Regions from separate parts of the Gordonia phthalatica genome, predicted to be linked through region 3. Evidence: riboswitches for the same ligand, from Rfam matches in the RefSeq annotation. Region 3 holds a riboswitch; each other region holds the start of a gene.
What was found. A riboswitch is a leader RNA that binds a small molecule or an ion and turns the genes downstream of it on or off. The one in region 3 is predicted to bind cobalamin.

Region 1 (6,033 bases), 1.5 Mb from region 3:
CGACCGGTACTGCGACAGCAGGATCATCCCCCACACGAAGATGGTGGCGAAGGTCGCGATCGACGCGATGATCAGGAACACCGATTCGGGGATGACCGCGTTCAGGACCACCGCGATCAGCAGCGCGACCACCATGATCGCGACGGTGAACCACGGGACCCCGTTGCGCGACACCCGGCGCAGGACCGCCGGAGCCTGACCCTGCAGTGCCAGTCCGTACATCATGCGGCCGGCGCCGAAGACATCGCTGTTGATCGCCGAGAGCGCCGCGGTGATGACGACGATGTTCAGCACCGTGGCGGCGGGTCCCACGCCGAGGCTCTCGAAGATCTGCACGAAGGGACTGCTGTCCCCGCTGATCTGGTTCCAGGGGATGATCGCCATGATCACGAACAGCGAGCACACGTAGAACAGCAGGATTCGGACGGGGACGGTGTTGACTGCCTGCGGGATGGTGGTGCTCGGGTCCTCGGCCTCGCCCGCGGTGATGCCGATGATCTCGCTGCCGCCGAAGGCGAACATCACGACGGCGAAGCTGGCGAGGAGGCCCCCGATGCCGTTCGGCATGAAGCCGCCGTCGGTCGCCCACAGGTTCGTGATCCCGCTGTCGGCGTCGTGGGCGCCGAAACCCCAGATCAGGATGGCGGTGCCACCGGCGATCATGGCGATGATGGCCGTGACCTTGACCAGCGTGAACCAGAACTCCATCTCGCCGAAGACCTTGACGCTGAACAGGTTCACCGCGCCGATGAAGAAGACGACCGCCAGCACCCACACCCATCGCGGCACATCCGGGAACCAGAATCCCATGTAGACGCCGAATGCGGTCACGTCCGCGAGGCAGACGACGATCATCTCGAAGATGAACGTCCACCCGGTCAGGAAGCCTGCGAGGGGGCCGATGTTCTCGGTGGCGAAGTCGCCGAACGAGCCTGCGACGGGTCGTCGCACCGACAGTTCACCGAGGGCACGGAGCACCAGGTAGATGATCGCGCCGCCGATCAGGTAGGCGATGAGGACCGAGGGTCCCGCCTTCTGGATGGCTTCGGCCGACCCGTAGAACAGTCCGGTGCCGATGGCCGACCCGAGAGCGATGAAGCGGATGTGCCGGGCACTGAGGCCGCGTTTCAGTTCCCGATTCATGCCGGTCACGAGGATCTCCCCTGGTCTGCGCCGGTCTCCCGCGCAACGGTGAGCGTCGGGACCGGCTGGATGACAGCGGCGCGACCGGCGGTGACCGATGTGCCCGCTGAAAACACTCGATTCTATCGAGCGGGGAACTGTGATCTGCGCCGCCGCACGAGGGCGATCAGAGGTTGGACTCCACCGGGTTCCCGAGGTCGGTGCAGTCGACGATGCGGACGTCGTCGCGGTTCTCGATCAGATAGTGGATCGCAGTGAGCCCGGCCCCCATCCGCTCGATCGCATGACGAATGCGGTCGGCGCCAAGGTACACCGGCTGTCCCGGGCGGCCGCCGAACGCCGCGCGGCAGATGACCGCTGGATCGTCGCCCGCCGCCTCGATGACGCGTGCGACAGCGACCTCTCCCGCGTCCGGACTGTCGAGGGTCTGCAGCACCGCTCCCGACAGCCTCGGGTGCTCGTCGACGAAGTCCAGTGCAGCGCTGGTGCAGGAGTCGAGGCTGTCGAACCACTCGGGCAGGTACAGCGTCGTCGACGACGTCTGCGGGGCCCGCACCACTCTCGAGCCGAGCGCGACGTACACCTCTTCGCATCCGCCCGCCCCGAGACTTGACACGCGGGACATCAACAGTGCGGCCGCCGGAATATCGTTCTCACCTGCGGGAACACGTTCGTCACCTCGGGCGACGAGAACGATTCCTGCGATGGGCGCCGCTGATTTCACAGAATTAAAATCATTGCCGATCGCCATGATGCCCGATTCTACTCGTTCCCCTACCATCGGAACTGCAACTGGTTCGCCCGGCCGAGATCACTATGGAGCCCCTGCTTCTCGTCTCCGGGCGTCGACGCGCAGACACCGCTGAACGACGGTGGCTGCCCGCGAAGAGGGAATCCGGTGAGACTCCGGAGCTGACCCGCAGCGGTATGTCGGAACGACCGCCGTCACACGCACTGGACGAGCCCGCCGCACGGCGGCCGCCGGGAAGCGACGGCCAGTAGAAGCGGGCTCCATTCCTGGCTCGCACGCCGACGAGCCCGAAGACCTGCCTGCTGCATCGGATGCGCCGCATCCGATGGTCGCCCACCTCGTGGAACCGGGTGACGGCCGCGACGAACACTCATGCAGGAGAGAAGAACAGTCATGTCTGACGACGAGACCCACACCACCACCACCGCAGCCTTCCACGCGACCGTCCCCGGCGTCGCCCGGATCGGCGCCAACCGTGAACTCAAGCGCGCCGTCGAGGCGTACTGGGCCGGACGCATCGACGCCGCCGCCCTGGAGACGGTGGCCGACGGTATCAAGCGGGACAGTTGGAACCAGCTGGTACAGGCCGGTTTCGACTCGGTTCCGGTCACCACGTTCTCGTATTACGATCAGATGCTCGACACTGCCGCGATGCTCGGCGCCCTGCCGGAGCGGGTCGCGACGATCAGCGACCCGCTGGACCGGTACTTCGCGGCCGCCCGCGGCAACGACCTGGTGGCACCGCTGGAGATGACCAAGTGGTTCGACACCAACTACCACTACCTGGTCCCCGAGATCGGACCCACGACCTCGTTCGCTCTCGACGCGAGCACGGTGCTCGCCGACGTGACTCGAGCACGGTCGATCGGGGTCCCGGCACGCGCCGTGGTGATCGGACCGATCACCTTCCTCGCCCTGTCGAAGGCCGTCCACGGCGCGGATGCCCCGTTGACGCGCATCGACGACCTGCTCCCCCTCTACGAGGATCTGCTCGCACAGCTGGCCGACGCCGGCGCGGAGTGGGTGCAGATCGACGAGCCGACGCTGGTGACTGATCAGGCCGAGGGGCTCACCGAGCTCGCCGAGCGCGTCTACGGTCGGCTCGGCGCGGTGCCCTCGCGGCCCCGCCTGCTGGTGCAGACCTACTTCGGCGACGCGGGCGACCGTCTCGCCGCACTCGCCCGCACCGAGGTCGACGCGGTCGGTGTGGACCTGGTCGCGGGCGGTGTCGACTCGGTGCTCGCCGCCGGGCTGGGCGAGAAGCTGGTCGTCGCCGGGGTGGTGGACGGCCGCAACGTGTGGCGCACCGACCTCGACCGGGCGCTCGCGACACTGCAGTCACTGCGCGAGCACGTCGGCACGCTGGCCGTGTCGACGTCGTGCTCCACACTGCATGTGCCGTACACCCTGCGCGGCGAGTCACAGCTCGACTCCACGCTGGCCGGCTGGCTGGCGTTCGCCGACGAGAAGTTCGCCGAGGTCGCGGCCCTGTCGCGCGCCCTGGTGCACGGTGCAGCGGATCAGGCGCCGCAGTTCGAGGCCTCGCGAGCCGCACTCGCGACCCGCGCCACCGACCCCCGACTGAACGTCGCGGCGGTCCGCGAACGATTGGACGCGTTGGAGCCCGCCGACTGGACGCGCACCACGGCGTCGATCCGCCGAGCGAAGCAGGACGCCGCCCTGAATCTGCCGTTGTTGCCGACGACCACCATCGGCTCGTACCCGCAGACCGTGGAGATCCGTAAGGCGCGCTCCGCACTGCGCGCCGGTTCCATCGGCACCACCGAGTACCGCGATCGGATGCAGCGGGAGATCGCCGATGTGATCGCGCTGCAGGAGAAGGTGGGCCTCGACGTCCTCGTCCACGGCGAGCCGGAACGCAACGACATGGTGCAGTACTTCGCCGAACAGCTCGACGGTTTCTTCGCGACGGCCAACGGCTGGGTGCAGTCGTACGGGTCGCGCTGTGTGCGGCCGCCGATCCTGTTCGGCGACGTCGCGCGCCCCACGCCGATGACGGTCGGATGGATCACCTACGCGCAGTCGCTGACCAACCGCCCGGTCAAGGGCATGCTGACCGGGCCGGTCACGATCCTCGCGTGGTCGTTCGTCCGCGACGACCAGCCGCAGGCGCAGACCGCGCAGCAGGTGGCTCTGGCCATCCGCGACGAGACCGTCGATCTGGAGCGTGCGGGCGTGCCGATCATCCAGGTCGACGAACCCGCTCTCCGCGAGCTCCTGCCGCTGCGGGCCGCCGACCGCGAGGCCTACCTCGACTGGGCGGTCACGTCGTTCCGCATCGCGACCGGCGGCGTCGCCGAGGCCACCCAGATCCACACTCACCTGTGCTACTCGGAGTTCGGCGAGGTGATCGGGGCGATCGCCGCGTTGGACGCCGACGTCACGTCGATCGAGGCGGCGCGCTCGCACATGGAGGTCCTGCACGACCTCGACGAGGCCGGGTTCGCGAATCAGGTGGGTCCCGGCGTGTACGACATCCACTCCCCGCGCGTGCCCGGCACCGACGAGATCACCGCGTCCCTGCGCGAGGCGCTCGGCGCGGTGTCGGCGAACCGCTTGTGGGTGAACCCCGACTGCGGTCTGAAGACGCGGCGCACCGAGGAGGTGACGGTGGCCCTCAAGCGGATGGTGACCGCTGCGCTGCTGGTCCGCCAGGAGGCCGTCGCGCACGTCGGCTGACCCGGCGATTCCCGTGGTTCCCGCTCGCCGTCGTGCGAGCGGGAACCCCTGCTTCACACCGGTTGCCGACCTACTGTGGGAGTCACGAAGTCCCCCGTCGACGGTGAGGAGAGTGCAGTGGTGCGATGGTTGTCGGTTCTCGGTGTCGGAGCGGTGGCCGCGCTGTCGCTGCTGCTGGTCTTCCTCGTCTCCCCGTGGTGGCTGTTCCTCACGGTGCCGATCGCACTGGTCTCCGCGGTCGGCGTCTACGACCTGATCCAGGCGCGACACAGCATTCTCCGGAACTATCCGATCCTCGGGCACTTCCGGTTCCTGCTGGAATCGATCCGCCCGGAGATCCAGCAGTACTTCATCGAACGCGACACCGACGGCACCCCGTACGACCGCGAGACCCGCACCACCCTGTACGAGCGGGCCAAGGACATCAAGGACGTCGACCCGTTCGGCACGCAGCGCGACGTGAACGCCGTCGGCTACGAGTACGTGCAGCATTCGATCGTGGCGCAGCCCGCTCCCGAGGGCACCCCGCGCACCCGCATCGGCGGACCGGACTGCACGCAGCCCTACGACATGGCGATGTACAACGTGTCGGCCATGAGTTTCGGCTCGCTGTCGGCGAACGCGATCCTCGCACTGAACGGCGGCGCCGCCAAGGGCGGTTTCGCGCACGACACCGGTGAAGGAGGCCTGTCTCCCTACCACCTGCGGCCGGGCGGCGACCTGATCTGGGAGATCGGCACCGGCTACTTCGGCTGCCGCACCGCCGACGGCCGGTTCGATCCCGACCAGTTCCGGGAGAAGGCGGCCCATCGGCAGGTCAAGTGCATCTCGATCAAACTCTCGCAGGGTGCGAAACCCGGCCTGGGCGGTGTGATGCCGGGGGCCAAGGTGACCGCGGAGATCGCCCGGATGCGCGGCGTCCCGGTCGGGAAGACCGTCGTCTCACCGCCCTCGCACAGCGCCTTCCACACCCCGGTCGGGCTGTGCGAGTTCATCGCACAGCTGCGGGAGCTCTCCGGCGGCAAACCCGTCGGCTTCAAACTCTGCGTCGGATCCCGCAGCGAGTTCCTCGGGATCTGCAAGGCCGTCCGGAAGACCGGGATCGCACCGGACTTCATCATCGTCGACGGTTCTGAGGGCGGCACCGGCGCCGCGCCGATCGAGTTCGAGGACCACGTCGGTATGCCGCTCACGCAGGGCCTGATGACCGTCCACAACGCACTCGTCGGGACCGGGCTGCGCGACCAGATCCGGATCGGCGCCTCGGGCAAGATCACCAACGGCATCGACATCGTCAAGCGGGTCGCCCAGGGTGCCGACTTCACCCTCGCCGCGCGGGCGATGATGATGGCGGTCGGCTGCATCCAAGCGCAGCAGTGCCACACCAACAAGTGCCCGGTCGGCGTCGCGACGCAGGATCCGCGACGCGCCCGCGCGCT
Region 2 (6,033 bases), 870 kb from region 3:
GATCCTGATCCGCCGCTCAGGCATCCGCGCCGTCCTCCAGATCGCCTTCGACGTCGAGGTACACCTGCTGCATCTGCGCGAGCACCTCCGGATCGGGCGACTCCCAGAGTTCACGGGACGCCGCCTCGTGGAGCCGTTCGACGATCCCCCGCAACGCCCACGGGTTCGACTTCTTCAGAAACGCCTGGTTGGTCTCGTCGAGGACGTACTCCTTGGCGAGGGACTCGTACATCCAGTCGTGGACGACGCCCGCGGTCGCGTCGAAGCCGAAGAGGTAGTCGACGGTCGCGGCGAGCTCGAAGGCACCCTTGTAGCCGTGCCGCTGCATGGCGGCGATCCAGCGGGGGTTCACCACGCGGGCGCGGAAGACCCGGTTGGTCTCCTCCTGCAGGGTGCGGGTGCGGACGGCGTCGGGCGATGTGGAGTCGCCGACGTAGGCCTTCGGGTTGTCGCCGGTCAGCGCGCGGACGGTGGCGATCATGCCGCCGTGATATTGGAAGTAGTCGTCGCTGTCGGCGATGTCGTGCTCGCGGGTGTCGATGTTCTTGGCGGCCACCCGGATCCGGCGGTAGTTGGCGCGCATGTCGTCGGTAGCGGGAACCCCGTCCAGGTCGCGACCGTAGGCGAAGCCGCCCCACGCGGTGTAGACCTCGGCGAGGTCGTTGTCGTCGCGCCACGAGCCGGCTTCGACGGCCTGCAGGATCCCGGCGCCGTACGAGCCCGGTTTCGAGCCGAAGATGCGGGTGGTGGCTCGACGGCGGTCGCCGTGCTCGGCGAGGTCGGCGAGGGCGTGCTTGCGGACGAAGTTCTGCTCGACGGGTTCGTCGAGGTCGGCGACCATCCGGACGGCATCGTCGAGCATCGCGACCACGTGCGGGAAGGCGTCGCGGAAGAAGCCGGAGATGCGGACTGTGACGTCGATCCGGGGGCGGCCGAGTTCCGTCAGCGGCACGACGGTCAGTTCACGGACGCGTCGCGACGCCTCGTCCCACTCCGGTCGGACGCCGAGCAGGGCGAGGACTTCGGCGATGTCGTCGCCAGCGGTCCGCATGGCTGACGTGCCCCACACCGAGAGCCCCACCGAATCGGGGTAGGCACCCTCGTCGTCCAGGTAGCGCGAGATCAGCGACTCGGCCATCGCCTGCCCGGTCTCCCACGCCAGGCGCGACGGGACCGCGCGCGGGTCGACGGTGTAGAAGTTCCGGCCGGTCGGGAGCACGTTGACCAGGCCGCGCAGCGGCGACCCCGAAGGACCCGCGGGGACGAAGCCGCCGTCGAGCGCGTGCAGCAGGGCGTCGAGCTCGTCGACGGTGCTGTTCAGTCGGGGCACCACCTGGGTGGCGGCGAACTCGAGGACCGCCGCGACGGCCGGGTCGTCGTGCAGGCGGGCAGCGTCGGCGGGATCCCAGCCGCGCTTCTCCATCGCTTCGATCAGGTCGCGGGCCTGCGCTTCGAGCTGGTCGATCTGCGGGAGCGGGAGGTCGGCGATGTCGCCGCCGTGGAGCGCGGTCCGCAGTCCCGGCACCGCCCCCTTCTGCCCGCCCCACATCTGTGCGGCGCGCAGGATCGCGAGGACCAGGTTCACCCGCGCCTCGCCGTCGGGCGCCTGCCCGAGAATGTGCAGGCCGTCGCGGATCTGGGCGTCCTTGATCTCGCACAGCCAGCCGTCGACGTGCAGCAGGAAGTCGTCGAAGGCCTCGTCGTCGGGTCGCTCATCGAGGCCGAGGTCGCGGTGCATCTCGGCGGCGTGCATCAGCTGCCAGATCTCGCCGCGGATCGCGGCGAGCTTGCCGGGGTCCATCGCGTTGATGCGGTCGTACTCCTCCAGCAGCCCCTCGAGCCGGGCGATGTCGCCGTATGACTCCGCGCGCGCCATCGGCGGCACCAGGTGGTCGACGATCGTCGCGTGCGCGCGACGCTTGGCCTGTGCGCCCTCGCCGGGATCGTTGACGAGGAACGGGTAGATCAGCGGCAGGTCGGCGATCGCGGCGTCGGTTCCGCATCCCGAGGAGAGGGCTGCGTTCTTGCCCGGCAGCCACTCCATCGAACCGTGTTTGCCGAGGTGGACGACGGCGTGCGCGCCGAATCCGTGCGCCACCCAGCGATAGGCGGCGAGGTAGTGGTGGCTGGGCGCGAGGTCGGGCTCGTGGTAGATCGCGACGGGGTTCTCGCCGAAGCCGCGCGGCGGCTGGATCATGATCACGACGTTCCCGGCCTGCAGGGTGGCGAGGACGATCTCGCCGGCGTCGTTGACGAACAGCTCGCCGGGCGACGGCCCCCACGCCTGCGTCATGCCGTCGCGCAGGTCCTGTGGGAGGTCGGCAGTCCACTCGTCGTAGTCGGCCTTGCTCACGCGCACGTGCGCGTCGGTGAGTTGCGCGGTGGTCAGCCACTCCTCGTCCTGCCCGCCGGCGGCGATGAGCGCGTGGATCAGGGCGTCGCCTGCCGCGGTGTCGTCGCCCGAGGCGTCGGCCTGATCGAGGATGGCCGTGACGTCGTTGCCGTCGCCGAGGTCGTAGCCGAGCGCTCGCATCGCGCGGAGCACGCGGATCGCGCTGACCGGGGTGTCGAGGCCGACGGCGTTGCCGATCCGGGCATGCTTGGTCGGGTAGGCGCTGAGCATGACGGCGATCCGCTTGTCGGCGTTGGCGGTGCGACGCAGCCGGGCGTGGTTCACCGCGATGCCCGCCACCCGCGCGGCGCGTTCGGAGTCGGCGACGTAGTGCGGCAGGCCGTCCTCGTCGATCTCCTTGAACGAGAACGGGACCGTGATGATGCGGCCGTCGAACTCGGGGATCGCCACCTGGCTGGCGTAGTCCATCGGGGTGACGCCGTCGTCGGACGCCGCCCAGTCGGCGCGACTGCTGGTCAGGCACAGTCCCTGCAGGACGGGGATGTCGAGGTCGGCCATCCGCGCGACGTCCCAGGCCTCGTCGTCCTGGCCCGCGCTCGCCGCCGCGGGCGTGCTGCCGCCGGCGGCGAGGACCGTCACCACCACCGCATCGAGGGTGCCGAGTTCGGCGTAGAGGTCGTCCGACGCGGTGCGCAGCGAGCCCGCGAAGATCGGGACGGCGACGGCGTCGCGCGCGTCGATCGCGTCGCAGAGGCCGTGAACGAAGTCGGTGTTCCCGCTGGCGTGGTGGGCGCGGTAGTAGAGGACGCCGACGCGCGGGCCGTCGCCCGCGGACGGTCGTGCGAGGTGTCCCCAGGTCGGGATGGTCTCCGGCGGCTCGAAGCCCTCACCGGTCAACAGGACGGTGTCGCAGAGGAACGCGTGGAGCTGTCGCAGGTTGGCGGGGCCGCCTTCGGTGAGGTACCGGTGGGCGTCGGCGGCGACGCCGGTCGGGACGGTCGACGCCGCCATCAGCTCGGCGTTGGGCGTCTGCTCCCCGCCGAGCACGACGACCGGCTTGCCATGCTCCCGGATCGCGTCGAGCTCGTCGGCGTACTCCTGGACGGAGCCGAGCAGCCGAACCACCGTCAGGTCCGCCTCGGCAGCGGCCTCGCCGAGCTGGGCGACGGTGGCGCGAGACGGGTTGAGCCAGCGGAAGTCGGCACCGCTGGCTCGGGCAGAGATCAGGTCGGTGTCCGACGTCGACAACAGGGCAACGCGCATGGTGAGTTCTCCAAAACCCTCGTGGAACCATTACGCCGTGGCCGGTCTCCTGGCTTCCGCGTCATCGGCGGGCGGTCGACCTTCCCAGACTCGCGTCCAGTGGCCCGTGCACCGTGAAAGTGCACGCGAGGACCGCCTTCCTCGGCGGTTACAGTGGCGAGGGCCGCGCCGGCATCGAACCGGCTTCCCGAACACCACGACTGCGTCAACGGTACCGAATGGCGTTCGTCGGCCCCAGCCCGCGGCTACCTCGATGCGCTCGTACCTCCACCATCAACAGTGTTCGATGTGACCGCGCGGTGGTCACATCGAACACCGTTGATCGTCAGCCGACAATGTCGTCACCCGCGCGGAGGCGGACCCTGGGGCGGGAAGCCCGGACGGGGCGGCGGCGGACCTGCGGGACGCTGGCCGCCGGGGCCGACGGGACCGCGCGGTCCGGGCTGACCGGCGGGAGCGGGGCGCATGGGCGGGCCGGGCGGCATCGGCGGGCGCGGCATCGGGGGCGCGTCGCGGCGGATCGGCTGCTCGGGACGTCGCGCGATCTGCGGGCTCGCCTCGATCATCTCGGTCTTGGCCTCGTCGGCGGGCCCCTCGGACGCCGGTCCGGCATCGGCTGGCTTGGGCGCGGGCGTCGGGACCGGCTTGATCTCGGTCGGCTCCACGCGGTCCTCGTGGTTCGACGGGAGCGGCTTCACCAGGCCGGCGGCGTGCCCGGCCTTGCGGCGCGCCCCCTCCACGGTCGGGGCGGTCGCCACGGCGACGCCGACACGTCGTCGTGCGAAGCTCTCGGGCTTCCCGAACAGGCGCAGGTCCACATCGGGATCGGCGAGGGCGTCCGCGACGCCGGCGAATGCGATCCCCTTGTCCTCGTGCTGCCCGTAGATCACGGCCGACGCGCCGGGACCGCGCGTCGCAGTCGACACCGGCAGACCCAGAACGGCGCGGGCGTGGAGTTCGAACTCCGACAGCCGCTGCGATGCGAGGGTCACCAGGCCGGTGTCGTGCGGGCGGGGGCTGACCTCGGAGAAGTAGACCTCGTCGCCCTTCACGAACAGTTCGACACCGAAGACGCCCCGACCACCGAACTCGCCGCGCCCCATCGCGTTCACGACGCGGGCGGCGATGGAGCGGGAGATGTCGTAGGCGGGCAGGCTCATCGGCTGCGGCTGCCAGCTCTCCACATAGTCGCCGTCCACCTGGCGGTGACCGATCGGCTCGCAGAAATAGGTGGTGAGCGCCCCGGTCGCGGGATCGATCGCGCGGACGGTCAGCAGAGTGATCTCGTAGTCGAACTCGACGAACCCTTCGACGATCACCCGCTCGTTGTCGACGCGGGCGCCGGTCCGTGCGTACTCCCACGCGGCGTCGACGTCGTCCGGTCCCTTCACGACGGACTGCCCCTTGCCCGACGACGACATCACCGGCTTCACCACGCACGGGAACCCGATGCTGCCGACCGCGGTCCGCATCTCCTCCAGCGATCCTGCGAACAGGTACGGCGAGGTCGGGATGCCGAGCTCCTCGTCGACGAGGCGACGGAGCCGTTCGCGATTGAGGGTCGCCGAGACGGCCTTGGCGCTCGGGATCACCTCCGCGATGCCCTCTGCCTCGACGGCTTCGAGGGCCTCGGTGGCGATGGCCTCGATCTCCGGCAGCACGTAGTCCGGGCGGTGCTTCTCGATGACGGCGCGCACCTGCTTCGCGTCGGTCATGTCGATGACCTCGGCGTGGTGCGCCACCTGGTGAGCGGGCGCGTCCGCGTACCGGTCGACGGCGACCACCTCCACCCCGAGGCGCTGCAGCGCGATCGTGACCTCCTTGCCGAGCTCACCGGATCCGAGCAGCAACACCTTCACCGCATTCGCACTCAGCGGCGTCCCGATCACCTTTGCAACCATGTCGATGAGTCTACGGTCGGACGTGGCATTGAACACGCTTGCCCGTTCAAGCGATAGACGCGGAAGGTGTGAAGATCTTGGTGCTCTCGCTCCGGCCGCGGAGCACCGTCGCCCGCCGCTCACACCAGCGAGCTGCCTCCTTGCGGCCCGCCGCCACGACCGTCCGCTCCGACGCGAACGGCAGTCGCGGCTCCTCCTTCGCCACCTCCGACAGCCGCGCGCTCTCGTTCACCGGATCGCCGATCACGGTGAACTCGAACCGCTGGATGGCGCCGATGTTGCCCGCCACCACATTCCCGTAGCTGACGCCGATGCCTGCCTTGAGTTCCGGGACCTCGGCGTCGAGGCGATCAGCGATCTCCCGCGCCGCGGCGAGAGCCGACCCCGCGCAGTCGTCGAGCTCGATCGGCGCGCCGAAGATCGCGAGCACCGCGTCGCCCTCGAACTTGTTCACCAGGCCGCGGTGATTCTCGACGGCCTCGACGATCACCTGGAAGAAGCGATTGAGCACGGCGA
Region 3 (6,033 bases):
GTCGTCGGCGAGGGAGTACTCCACTTCGCGTCCCCGGCGACTGCCGAGCACCACGCCGCTCTTCTTCAACACGCTCAAGTGCTGGCTCACCTGCGGCTGGTTCAACTGGAGTTCGTCTACCAACTCGTGCACGCACATCGGACGGTCGCGCAGCGACATGACGATCGAGACCCGCGCCGGCGAAGCGAGCGCTCGCAGCAGGTCGCTGGCAGAACTGTGCGCCTGCCGATCGGCGATCAATGACGGTGACATCACCGCGTGGTCCATCGCTGCTCCTTCTCCCGAGATACCACCCCATCCTAAGGGAATTGGTTTTCATTTGCCTTCGTGCTGGACCGCCCGCGTACCGTGGAATCATGACCGGCATCGGTGCGAAGGCCCTGCGGACGCGATGGTTCGTCCGTTCGCCGATCCCGCTGTTCAAAGCGGGTCTGGGATTCCTCTTCGGCCGGCGACTCCTCCTGCTTCAGCACACCGGCAGGAAGTCGGGGGAGCCGCGCTATGTGGCGCTGGAGAAGGTCGACCGACCGGCGAAGGACCGCATCATCATCGCGTCGGGTTTCGGCGAGAAGGCGCAGTGGTATCGCAACCTGCAGACCGACCCGAACTGCCGAGTCTGGATCGGCTTCGACCGCGCCCGCCCGGCCACGGCGCGGACCTTGTCGAGGGAGGAGTCGGCGGAGGTCCTGCTCCGCTACCGGCACGACCACCCGAAGGCGTACGCCCAACTCGCCGGCGTGATCGAAGAGTCGACCGGGCTCGGGATCGACGACATCCCGTACGTCGAGCTCCAGCTCTCCTGATCCCAGCCTCTCCCGAGCTCGTTCGACGCGCCGCACACCACCGGCGCCGAACCGACTACCCTGTAGAACGACGTGCGCGACCACCGTCGCGCACTGCTCAACGTCCCAACCCCCTACGTCGTGGAGATCTGTAAACCGTGGCTGTCCAGTCCAATGTCGATGCTGTCGTCAACCTCGCCAAGCGGCGAGGCCTGGTGTACCCGTGCGGTGAGATCTACGGCGGTACCCGCTCCGCCTGGGACTACGGCCCCCTCGGCGTGGAGTTGAAGGACAACATCAAGCGTCAGTGGTGGCGCAGCATGGTCACCTCGCGCGACGACGTGGTGGGCCTGGACTCCTCGGTCATCCTGCCGCGCCGCGTGTGGGAGGCCTCCGGCCACGTCGAGGTCTTCACCGACCCGCTGGTCGAGTGCACCAACTGCCACAAGCGTCAGCGCCAGGACCACCTGCAGGAGGCCTACGCGCTGAAGAAGAAGATCGACGACCCGGACTCGGTGCAGATGTCGGACATCGTCTGCCCCGACTGCGGCACCAAGGGCCAGTGGACCGAACCCAAGGCGTTCTCGGGTCTCCTCAAGACCTTCCTCGGCCCGGTCGACGATCAGGAGGGCCTGCACTACCTCCGCCCGGAGACCGCGCAGGGCATCTTCGTCAACTTCAAGAACGTGCTGACCACCGCGCGTCGCAAGCCGCCGTTCGGCATCGCCCAGATCGGCAAGAGCTTCCGCAACGAGATCACGCCCGGCAACTTCATCTTCCGCACCCGCGAGTTCGAGCAGATGGAGATGGAGTTCTTCGTCAAGCCCGGCGAGGACGAGGAGTGGCACGAGTACTGGCTCGAGGCCCGCTACAACTGGTACGTCGATCTCGGCATCGACCCCGAGAACCTGCGCCGCTACGAGCACCCGGCCGAGAAGCTGTCGCACTACTCGAAGCGCACTGTCGATGTCGAGTACAAGTTCGGCTTCGGCGGCAACCCGTGGGGCGAGCTCGAGGGCGTCGCGAACCGCACCGACTACGACCTCAAGACGCACAGTGAGGCGTCGGGCGAGGACCTCATCTACTTCGATCAGGCCAGCGGTGAGAAGTACACGCCGTATGTGATCGAGCCCGCAGCCGGCCTCGGCCGGTCGATGATGGCCTTCCTCTGCGACGCCTACACCGAGGAGCAGGTGCCGAACGCCAAGGGCGGCACCGACACCCGCACCATGCTGAAGCTCGATCGCCGCCTCGCGCCGGTCAAGGCCGCGGTTCTGCCGCTCTCGCGCAACGAGAAGCTGTCGCCGAAGGCCCGCGACCTCGCCGCCGAGCTCCGCAAGCACTGGAACGTCGACTTCGATGACGCCCAGGGCATCGGCAAGCGCTACCGCCGCCAGGACGAGATCGGCACGCCGTTCTGCGTCACCGTCGACTTCGACACGCTCGACGACCAGGCCGTCACCATCCGTGAGCGCGACACCATGAGCCAGGAGCGCGTCGCCCTCGACAAGGTTGTCGAGTACCTCGGCGGCAAGCTGATCGGCTGCTGACCGCAACGACTCGAAACCCCCGCAACGGTTCGTCAGAACGGTTGCGGGGGTTCGTCGTCTGAGTGCTACCGCAGCGCGGCGACGATCCCTTCGCCGCCGTCCCACGACGCGATCAGGCGGGCGCTGCCGGAGACGGGGGAGCTGAGGTCGTCGCTGAAGGCGAGGGCCTGCGTCGCGGCGTCGCCCTCCACGCGGAGTCGGATCGGGTTGTCGCGCGGGACCACGGTGCCGTCGGCCATCCGGACCTCGAGGGACGCCTGCGGCTGCTCGCCGCGCAGCGCCCGGGTGTAGCAGTCGACGGCGACGGGGTCGGCGGCCGCCTCGTACACCCAGCGGTCGCCGAGGACCGAGTGCTTCATCGTCGCGATGAGGTACTCGTCGGCGCCCGGCAGCGGGGCCGCGCGATAGGTGACCGGGATGTGCAGCGGGCGACCGGCGCGCTCCACCAGCAGTCCCTCGACGCCCACTTCGCCGTCGGGGTCGTCGAACCGGTAGCCGCCGAGCATCTCGACCTCGCCGGCCTCGCCCCACGGGACGCTGTCGAGGTACTCGGTGACGAGTTCGAGTTTGGTCGGGGTGATCGTCGCCTGATGAAGCAGTGCCATGGGATGAGAGTCTACGACGCGGCCGCCCACCGAGGCTGATCTAATGGGCACCGAACCGCACCCGACACGCTCCACCGGAAGGACCGTCCGTGAATCCCAAACTCATCATGATCTTGAGCGGCGTGCTGATGATCATCGCCGCCGGAATGATGGTGGGCAAAGGAGAGTGGACGATGATGGCCGTCGTGCTGCCGATCTGGTTCGCGATCCTCGGCATCTGGTGGTACCGCGAACGCACCCGCGAGTAACCGGGCGGGATTCTCCTCGGCCGCGACCGCCGGATATGATGGCCCCGCCAGCGCACCCGATTCGTCGGGTAGGGAATCCGGTGGGAATCCGGGACTGACGCGCAGCGGTGAGAGCGACGCTCCGGGCACATGTCACTGGATTGCATCTGGGAAGACGTCCGACAGCGGTAGACCTCGAGTCCGAAGACCTGCTGGCTCGCGCGGGCCCAGAACCCCGCGGGATCGCAGACGAGCTTCGCGTTCTACAGCTCGCGGCCCGAAGGACACCATGCAGTACCACTCTCGCCGTGCGCTGATCGGCGCCGCGGCTCTCTCCAGTTCCATCGCCCTGCTCGTCGGCTGCGGATCGGCCGACGACCCGTCCACCACCCCGGCCGTCGCCGGCTACCCGGTATCGCTGGTCGACTGCGGCCAGACGGTCACCGTGGACGCGCCGCCCCGGCGCATCGTCTCCCTGAACCAGGGGACCACCGAAGCGCTGCTGTCGCTGGGACTCGGCGATCGGATGGCGGGCACCGCCACATGGACCGACCCGATCCTGCCGTCGCTCGCGGCCGAGAACGCGAAGGTCAAGCGCATCTCCGACGACTGGCCGTCGTTCGAGTCGGTGCTCGCCGAAGAGCCGGACCTGGTGACCGCCTCGTTCACGTCCACTTTCGACAAGGGCGGCACCGCGCCCCGCGCACGCTTCACCGAGCTCGGCGTCCCCACCTACCTAGCGCCCTCTGACTGTGAGGGGAAGCAGTCCGACACCGGCGGCGACGGGACCCGCACCTCCGCGTTCACGATGGACCTGGTCTACAAGGAGATCACGCAGCTCGGAGCCCTGACCGGAACCGCGGACCGTGCCGCCGAGGTCGTCGCCGGACTGAAGGAACGCATCAGGGCAGCGGCCGCCTCGACGCACGCGCAGGGCACCACTGTCCTGTACTGGTTCTCGGACTCGGAGTCGCCGTACATCGCGGGTTGCTGCGGTGCGCCCGGCGTCATCACCCGCGAGCTCGGCCTCACCAACGTCTTCGACGACACGCACGCCGAATGGCCGCAGATCAGTTGGGAGGAGGTCGCCGCCCGCAACCCGCAGGTCCTGGTGATCGGCGACCTGACGCGGGACATCCAGTCCGGTGAGTCGGCGCGCACGAAGATCGCGTTCCTGGAGTCCAACCCGGTCACCCGGGAAATGGATGCGGTGAAGAACAAGCGGTACATCATCGCGGCCGGCGCGGAGCTGAACCCGTCGCTGCGCACCGCCTACGGGGTCGAGAACGTGGCCGACGGGTTGACGAAGCTCGGTTTGAGCAAGTGACGGTGATCCGGACGCGGCCCGCCGCAGTCGCCGGGCTCTGGCTCGGCGGTCTGCTGCTGCTCTTGCTGTCGATCGGCTTCGCGATCACCATCGGGCCGTCGAGCCTGGGACTGTCGGACGTGGTGCGGTCGGTGCGGGCCGAGGTGTTCGGCGGCGATTCGGGGCTGTCGAAACTGCATGAGTCGATCATCTGGCGACTGCGCCTGCCGCAGTCGGTGCTGGCCGCCGTTTGCGGCGCCGGACTCGCGGTGTGCGGTGGCGTCCTGCAGTCGCTGCTGCGCAATCCACTCGCCGACCCGTTCGTCCTCGGAGTCTCGTCGGGAGCATCGGTGGGCGCGGTGTCGGTGATCCTCCTCGGCGTGGGTGCCGGTGTCATCGGCATGGCGGGCGGCGCCTTCCTCGGTGCGGTCGCCGCCTTCGCCGTGGTGCTGGTGCTGGCCCGGCTCGCGGGCGGCACCACCGATCGCGTCGTGCTCGCGGGCATCGCGGCCACCCAACTGTTCTCGGCGCTGACCTCGTTCATCGTGTACTCGTCGGCCGACGCCGAACAGACGCGCAGCGTGCTGTTCTGGTTGCTCGGCTCGCTGTCGTCGCCGTCGTGGACGGAGGTGGCCGTCTGCGGTGCGGCGACGGCGATCGGGCTCGTGGTGTGCGTCCTGACCGCGGGGGCGCTCGACGCGTTCTCGTTCGGGAACGACGCGGCCGCGGCCCTCGGCATCGACGTCACCCGCATCCGGCTGGTCCTGCTGACGGTCACCGCGCTGATGACGGCGGTCATCGTCAGCGTGTCCGGCGCGATCGGGTTCGTCGGCCTGGTGCTGCCGCACGCGGCCCGGGCGGTGGTCGGCGTGCGGCATCGGGTCATGATGCCGACGCTGGCGATCATGGGAGCGCTGTTCCTGGTGTGGGCGGATGTCGTGGGGCGCGTGGTGATCGCGCCGCGCGAACTCCCGATCGGCGTGATCACCGCGATCGTCGGCGTGCCGATGTTCGTGCTGGTCCTCATCAGGCAGGGGCGTCGATGAACCTGCAGGCGTGCGAGGTCGGCTGGGACCTGGGGCGACGGACCATCCTGTCGGGGGTGAACATCGACGTGGCGCCCGGTGAGATCGTCGGGCTGATCGGGCCGAACGGGTCGGGGAAGTCGTCGCTGCTGCGGCTCCTCGCCGGTCTGCGACGACCGACGCGGGGGACCGTGTCGCTCGACGGCGTCGCCATCGGTGCGCTGCCGCGGCGCGCCGTCGCACAACGCATCGCCGTCGTCGAACAGGCCGCGGTCACCGACCAGAACCCCACCGTTCTCGACGTGCTGGAACTGGGTCGGACGCCGCACCGGAGGTCGTGGAGCGCCGGATCCAGGCGGGACGCGGAGATCATCGGAGCCGTCTCCCGCGACACCGAGATCGAGAGTCTGCTCGACGCGCAGTACAACGCGTTGTCCGGCGGGGAACGACAGCGGGTGCAGATCGCGCGGGCCTTCGTGCAGGAACCGCGGGTCATGCTCCTCGACGAGCCGACCAATCACCTCGACATCAAGTATCA

Region 1: linked by a shared signal. The riboswitch ahead of metE (5-methyltetrahydropteroyltriglutamate--homocysteine S-methyltransferase) and the one ahead of ACH46_RS13645 (ABC transporter substrate-binding protein) in region 3 are both predicted to bind cobalamin.
Region 2: linked by a shared signal. The riboswitch ahead of ACH46_RS17975 (cobaltochelatase subunit CobN) and the one ahead of ACH46_RS13645 (ABC transporter substrate-binding protein) in region 3 are both predicted to bind cobalamin.

The regions. Positions count from the first base shown of each region.
Region 1 is NZ_CP011853.1:1,445,718-1,451,750, reverse strand. It holds gene ACH46_RS06745 (amino acid permease) at 1-1,143, opposite strand, end outside; gene ACH46_RS06740 (glycosyltransferase family protein) at 1,310-1,894, opposite strand; cobalamin riboswitch at 2,006-2,211, shown strand; gene metE (5-methyltetrahydropteroyltriglutamate--homocysteine S-methyltransferase) at 2,288-4,594, shown strand; gene ACH46_RS06730 (FMN-binding glutamate synthase family protein) at 4,712-6,033, shown strand, end outside.
Region 2 is NZ_CP011853.1:3,810,412-3,816,444, forward strand. It holds gene cobF (precorrin-6A synthase (deacetylating)) at 1-24, opposite strand, end outside; gene ACH46_RS17975 (cobaltochelatase subunit CobN) at 17-3,616, opposite strand; cobalamin riboswitch at 3,639-3,830, opposite strand; gene purT (formate-dependent phosphoribosylglycinamide formyltransferase) at 3,958-5,517, opposite strand; gene ACH46_RS17985 (adenylate/guanylate cyclase domain-containing protein) at 5,564-6,033, opposite strand, start outside.
Region 3 is NZ_CP011853.1:2,941,383-2,947,415, reverse strand. It holds gene ACH46_RS13665 (ArsR/SmtB family transcription factor) at 1-267, opposite strand, end outside; gene ACH46_RS13660 (nitroreductase family deazaflavin-dependent oxidoreductase) at 357-803, shown strand; gene ACH46_RS13655 (glycine--tRNA ligase) at 941-2,332, shown strand; gene ACH46_RS13650 (maltokinase N-terminal cap-like domain-containing protein) at 2,398-2,937, opposite strand; gene ACH46_RS21485 (hypothetical protein) at 3,027-3,185, shown strand; cobalamin riboswitch at 3,217-3,395, shown strand; gene ACH46_RS13645 (ABC transporter substrate-binding protein) at 3,454-4,491, shown strand; gene ACH46_RS13640 (FecCD family ABC transporter permease) at 4,497-5,516, shown strand; gene ACH46_RS13635 (ABC transporter ATP-binding protein) at 5,513-6,033, shown strand, end outside.